DNA from 3 places in the Pseudodesulfovibrio nedwellii genome. Region 1 is predicted to be linked to each of the others. Evidence: riboswitches for the same ligand, from Rfam matches in the RefSeq annotation. Region 1 holds a riboswitch; each other region holds the start of a gene.

Region 1 (2,272 bases):
TTTTTTGCGGATTTCACGCAGATCCATCTGCAGACGACAGCACATGGAACGAACATCTTCCGGGTTGAGGTCGGAGTTGATGAAGTTCTGGAAGTAGGGCGCGCCGTATTTGGCGGTCATCTGAAGGAGCAGTTTGCCTTCCTTGGATTCCCAGGGGAAGTCCTTGGTCACGTTGTACGTGGGGATGGGGAAGGAGAAGATGCGGCCATCGGCATCGCCTTCGAGCATGACTTCGAGGAAGGCCCTGTTGATCATGGCCATTTCCTCGGCGTATTCGCCGTAGGTGGAATCCTGCAACTGGCCACCGATGATGATTGCCTCGTTGGCAATGTGGGACGGCGGGACGAAGTCGAAGGTAAAGTTGGTGAACGGGCTTTGACCGCCCCAGCGGGACGTGGCGTTCAGGTTGTGCAGCAATTTCTGGATCTGCTGCTTCACGGTCTCGTAGTCCAGTCCGTCGTAGCGGATGAACGGGGCGAGGTAGGTGTCCACGTTGTTGAACGCCTGTGCTCCGGCCCATTCGTTCTGGAGAGTGCCGAGGAAGTTGACGATTTGTCCGCAGGCTGCATCAAAGTGCTTGGCCGGTGTGGATGAACAACGGTCGCGCAGGTTGAAGCCTTCCAGCAACAGGTCGCGCAGGCTCCATCCTGAGCAGTAACCGGCCAGACCAAAGGAAAGGTCATGGATGTGGAAGTAGCCGTGAGTGTGGGCCATGCGGACTTCTTCAGGGTATTTTTCCAGCATGTACCGCGCTTGAACCGCGCCAGCCATGTGCAGAATGAGTCCCTGATAGGAGTGGACCATGTTGGAGTTTTCACTCACACGCCAGTCCACGTTGTCGAGGTAGCTTTCCGTGACACCGGAGATGTCCAGATAGGCCTCGTTCTGTGTGCGCAGTTCCCTGCGTTTTTCTCTGTATATGATGTAGCGTTCAGCGACCTTGTACAGGCGGGCTTCCATGAGCACCTGCTGTACAGTATCCTGCACCTGTTCCTGTTCTGGAACATCAACGCCGTCGAGCTTTTTTTCTACTTTTCCAGCCAGTCGGCTGGCGAGCAGCGGGTCTTTGATGCCGCTTCCTTTAAGTGCTTTGAAAATGGCGTCACCGATGCGTTTGGTTGACCATGTTTCGATACAACCATCACGTTTTTGAATCTGAATTGGCATAAATTTCCTGTGGCAAACAGTGGGATGCGGATGAGATCGACACCGAGGATTGTCGGCGTCGCATTGTTTGCCCCGTTGCCGTTGTGATTGACGCGGCAGGACCGCTGAAAATCAGGCAACTATGTTGTCTGGTATGAACTTTCTTGTCTGTAAACGGGCTCCGCGGACCGTCACCGACAGAAACGCTTCAGGTAGGTCTTCTGGCTCTCCCCGTTCGTTCCGCCTTCCCGCTAAAGCAGTGGCTTGATGGAACAAAATACAAGAGGATTACAGCGGCGGGACCGCTCCGGCTTTACACCGGATTCCCTGTTATGGCCTACCGGCCACCTGAAGGACATCGTGATTTGGAGAACCTATCTGAAGGTCGGATTGAGTGCAAGACTGAAGCGCGAACAATCCGTCATCTGTATTTGGTTAGACACTTTTTATCATGTCAAATAAGAGGAGAGTGAATCCATTTTTTCCCATAAAGAAAAGCTGATTAACTCAAGAAAACCAACCATCCGGTTTGGGTGGTTGGCCTTTATTTGTCACTATTCGGTTTATTAAGATCAACACCATTATCTTTTGTTATTCCCGTAGTGTTTTTTTTAAGCTTTCGACTTCAGTATTATTTAACAAGTTGACGATTGTGATCAGGTAAAGCGACAAAACATAACTTAAGCAAACCAGAGGGGCGGCTACGAGGGCCATTGCTGAATACATTGCTGCTAGCTTATTAAGAGAATGAATAAATAGTTCTGAAAAACCTATAATGAATATTGTACAGACATAATATTTAAACTTGTATTTACGTCCATGTGTGCTCGTGGCGGTCTTATATAAATAAGGTGCAATTAAGCAGTATGTTAATGAATACACGACCACCATTAAAATTCTAAGTAGAACGCCAGTGTCTACAATTCCCGATAGTATATATGATGCGAGAATTGACAATGCCATTATCAACAAGTGAATGGATGAGTAGAGAATAATAGTAAAGAATGATATTCCAGAAAATCTGAAGAGGCTGTCATTTTTGATATTTCTCAATACGCAAATTAGATAAGGAGACGTTGCAACTGCTGCGACAACAATTGATACTGTTAAGTCTCTAAATATGAAC
Region 2 (2,272 bases), 920 kb from region 1:
GAACCATTGGTCCACCTGCTGAGAAACGCTGTGGATCACGGACTGGAAGACCCTGAAGGTCGTAAAAACGCCGGCAAGAAAGAAGCCGGTGTCGTCACTCTGGCTGCATGGCGTAAAGGTGATAACGCCTATATTCAAGTCAAGGATGATGGTCGTGGACTTGATCCAGACAGGATTCTCGCCAAGGCCCTTGAAAAAGGACTGGCTGACCCCGAAACTGAATACGAACAAAAAGAAATCCTCCAGTTCGTCCTCCAGAGCGGCTTTTCCACAGCTGAACAGGTCACGGATGTATCAGGCCGCGGTGTCGGGATGGACGCGGTGGTCAACGCCATCAAAGTAACACTGGACGGCGATGTTGAAATCGAAAGTACACTGGGCAAAGGGGCAGCCTTTACCATTGAAATCCCTCTCGATCGCTCAGCCAACGAAGGCATCGTCGAAGCCCTGGTCTGCAAAGTTGGTGGAGATACCTTTATCGTTCCCAGCAGGGATGTGATGGAGATTTACATGCCACGCCTCAACGACGTGGTCGCGCTGCCCGATGGACGTGAAACCGTGGACGTCCGTGGAGAAGTTCATTCACTACTTAGACTGGCAGACCTTCTGGACCTGATTCCAGAACAAAACAATATAGAAATGGCTCAGGCCATTGTCGTCCGCGTAGGTGATTACAAAGCAGCCGTTTTGGTCGATGAAGTGCTCAAACAACAGCAAGTAGTCATCACGGGCTTCACAGTCCCGGTGGAAGAAATCTTCCATATCCCTATCCTCGGTTACGGCATGATGGGTGAGTCCGACGCATTGGTTATCGACACTGAAAAAATGATCCAGCATTTTCAAGAACGTATGGAACAGGGAGCTACAGCCAGCTTGACACGATCAGCTCTACAAGCATAGTAGACCCCTTCTAGGTGTCCGAAAGGACTTCATAGGGAATCCCGTGTAAATCGGGAGCGGACCCGCCGCCGTGACGCCCCGCCAGACTGCTTTCATTCATGCCACTGAGGACTCTCCTTGGGAAGGCGAAAGTAGAAGGGGCCAGCCGGAAGACCTGCCTAGAAAGCCATAGGTTTTGCCTCGGTGGTACGAGGGCTTACCACTACAGGTACGAAGGGATAAAACGGTTTCCCTTCCTCGAAAATCGTCGAGGAAGGGTTTTCTCATTTCCCCCAATCAGCCTCTCTTGGAGTTGTCATGTCTATCCACAGACTCAATGTCGTACTTTTCTCCTGTCTTCTCACGGTCCTCATGGTGGCCCCGGCGCAGGCCGGACATCATGAAAAAGGCCCGGTCAAAGACGCTATCGTCCTGGCCGCATTCGGAACATCGTATCCCGAAGCACTCAAATCCATCCTGAACATTCGCAACAAAGTTGAAAAGGCCTACCCCGATACTCCGGTCAAACTCGCTTTCACCTCAAGCATCATCCGTGACATTTGGCATGAACGCCAAAACGACACGGCATGGCAGAAAAAAAATGCCGGTGTGCCTGCTGACATCCTCAGCGTCAAAGGTCCTTTGGCAACCATCGCCGACCTTCAGGACGAAGGCTACAAGGCTATTGCGGTGCAGTCCCTTCATGTTTTTGCCGGTGAAGAATTCTCCGACTTGACCCAAACGATGATCGGCTTGCGCTCCATTCGCGCCCTCAAGGCCAAATCCGTTCCCTTCAAAAGCTTGCGCCTTGGCCGTCCGGCTCTGGGCATGCCCGGAGATGTGTATCCGTACACTGACGACATCGCCGATGCCACCAAAGCTCTCAAAGCTGACGTCGATGCCGCCAAAAAAATGAATGCTGCTCTTGTCTACATGGGACACGGCAACGATTTTTTCTCCACCGGCATTTACGCCCAGTTCCAAAGTGAAATGCAGAAAACATACGGTCACCCAATCTTTGTGGCCTGCGTTGAAGGCTATCCTGCTTTCGATGACATGCTGGTAAACCTCAAAGCTTCAGGGTCAAAGAAAATCCTGCTCAAGCCCTTCATGATCGTTGCAGGCGACCACGCTTCCAACGATATGGCCGGTGACGAAGACGATGCATGGAAAGTCATGCTGACCAAGGCGGGTTTTGACGTAACCATCGACCTGAGCGGTCTCGGTTCTGTCGACACATGGGCTGACATTTACGTACGCCACTTGAAAGACGCCATGGCTCAAACGCACATGCTTCCCTAAAAAGATATAATGACCGTCGCTTCTCGTATATCCATCAGCAAAGGGGCAACCCTCACTCTGCTCGCAGTCTCACTGGCCGCGTTGGTGATCG
Region 3 (2,272 bases), 630 kb from region 1:
GTAATGGAAAACCATTGCCACTTATTCAATACAGGTTTGGCTTTTTTACCACCAATGACAATGTTACCGAACTGGGAAAAGAATGCAACGCTGATAACTATTAAACAAAACAGTCCTGTAATTGAAAAAAGCCAACTGAAATTTTTGAGGATAAACTGCTGACCAGTCGTAACGACAAGACCAAATGTCTCTGGCAGAATCAAACCAATGATCACAGAAAATGCAATAAGTGAAAATGGCACCCAGAAAACTAAACTGTTCAATTCTTTATGTGTATCAGTATCGCTAGAATATTTTGCTGATAGGCTCTTGGTATTCAAAATTATCTCCTTGAGTAATTTTGTTTCATTAATTTTAAATAATAAATCATTTTTTTATATCAGCTCTTCAAATTATCCCCGTTTTGAAATTACTACAGAGATTATTCATCCCTACTGTGCCGTTCTGCATCAGTTGTTCCACTCAGTGGAACGGCGTTCTATCTTTCGACGCCTCTGCAATGCACCATGCATGAAACTTAGTCAACCAGATTTATGAAATTTGTTGAGTCAAAAGCGATATGATCCAAAAAAACTCTGAGAGGTCTGCCGTCACATAAAATATAATTCCAAGCTGTTAGCTCTGGATTTATCAAATTCGAGAAATTGAAACGACAAAATAAAAAGTTCTTTCACCGCAAAATATGCGGTTTGAATCAAATGATGAATTCAAGAAAATCATAAACAAACAACGCCAACAAAACATTCAAGAGACACACAGGTGACAAAACAAAATCGAACGACACACCAGCCCAGAGCACACACAATAAAAAACTGACGAATAAACAGCTTGTTATATACGAAAAACAGACCGTTCAACTCCGCCAAGACCTCACCTCTGTCAACTTTTCAGACTCACAGAACAAAGCCGACTTGCCTTTTATGGGATTCTCAAATATCAATAAATCTAGATATAAGGATTTGGCGAGAAACGGAAAGCGGTGAAAAACCGCTGCGGACGCGCCGCTGTAACCGGCAGTACCCGTTGAAAACCACCGCTATCGGGAAGGGATTCAACACTATGGGGCCGGAAGCCAGAAGACGTCTTGCCAAAGAGCGAACGACCTCGCGATCAGGTTGGTGTTGCAGATATTCATAACGACACGGGATCATATCATCCGGTGTGTCATTCTCTGTTGCCAACAAACCGAGGCTCGCGCTCTTCGTCTTTCACCCGAAACATGGAGTAGACATGAACGCGCACGTATTGGGTTTTCCTAGAATGGGGAAAAACCGCGAATTGAAATGGGCACTTGAAAAATTTTGGCGAGGGGAAACAACAGAAACAGCACTCGTTTCCACTGCCGGAGAACTCAAGCAACGCCACTGGAATCTTCAGGCCACGGCAGGAATGGACCTGCTGCCAGTCGGCGACTTCTCTTTATACGACCACATCCTAGACACTATCGCCATGCTTGGAGCAGTCCCCCAACGATTCCAGCATGACGGGAATACTGTCGACTGCAAGACATACTTCCATATGGCCAGAGGCAACTCTGAGAAAAGCATTCCGGCCATGGAAATGACCAAATGGTTTGATTCCAACTATCATTACATTGTCCCGGAACTCAGCCCCAATACGCCCTTCAAAAAGGACAACTCCCGACTGCTGGCAGATATAAAAGCTGTCAAAAGACTCGGATACTCGCCAAAACCAGTCCTTGTCGGCCCGCTCACCTTCCTCCTGCTTGCAAAAGAGACTGATGGCTGCAACCGATGGGACCACCTTGAACACATGACTGATGTTTATTGCGAAATCATCACAGAAATCGCCGCACATTGTTCATGGATTCAAATTGATGAACCGATTTTGTGCACCGACCTCCCAGCCGAAGCCAAAACTGCATTCCAGTCCGTATATTCCAAACTGCGTACAGTCACCAACAGCACGCGCCTGCTGCTCACGACCTACTTTGGCGACCTCGGTGACAACCTGGATCTGGCTTTGTCTCTGCCTGTTGATGGTATCCACATTGATTTGATTCGGGGACCAAACCAGTTGGATGAAGTTCTGTCCAAGCTGCCAGCACATTTTACTCTCTCACTGGGGCTCGTGGATGGAAGGAACATATGGAAAACAGATCTTGAAGCTGCAGCACGACAAGTGAACATCGTTCGCCAAAAAGTCAAAGCCACTCACATCATGGTCGGATCCAGTTGCTCACTCCTCCATTCTCCCGTGGACATCTCCGCAGAAAAAAAACTGGACCCTACACTCAAACAGTGGATGGCTT

Evidence for each region. A riboswitch is a leader RNA that binds a small molecule or an ion and turns the genes downstream of it on or off. The one in region 1 is predicted to bind cobalamin.
Region 2: it holds a riboswitch for cobalamin, as region 1 does, so the genes downstream of both, SYK_RS17145 (sirohydrochlorin cobaltochelatase) here and SYK_RS12880 (ribonucleoside triphosphate reductase) in region 1, are expected to answer to the same signal.
Region 3: it holds a riboswitch for cobalamin, as region 1 does, so the genes downstream of both, metE (5-methyltetrahydropteroyltriglutamate--homocysteine S-methyltransferase) here and SYK_RS12880 (ribonucleoside triphosphate reductase) in region 1, are expected to answer to the same signal.

What each region holds. Positions count from the first base shown of each region.
Region 1 is NZ_AP026709.1:2,752,233-2,754,504, forward strand. Features, by position in the region: gene SYK_RS12880 (ribonucleoside triphosphate reductase) at 1-1,167, opposite strand, end outside; cobalamin riboswitch at 1,341-1,513, opposite strand.
Region 2 is NZ_AP026709.1:3,672,072-3,674,343, reverse strand. Features, by position in the region: gene SYK_RS17150 (chemotaxis protein CheA) at 1-900, shown strand, start outside; cobalamin riboswitch at 896-1,076, shown strand; gene SYK_RS17145 (sirohydrochlorin cobaltochelatase) at 1,198-2,181, shown strand; gene SYK_RS17140 (FecCD family ABC transporter permease) at 2,191-2,272, shown strand, end outside.
Region 3 is NZ_AP026709.1:3,382,554-3,384,825, reverse strand. Features, by position in the region: gene SYK_RS15780 (BCCT family transporter) at 1-320, opposite strand, end outside; cobalamin riboswitch at 918-1,099, shown strand; gene metE (5-methyltetrahydropteroyltriglutamate--homocysteine S-methyltransferase) at 1,231-2,272, shown strand, end outside.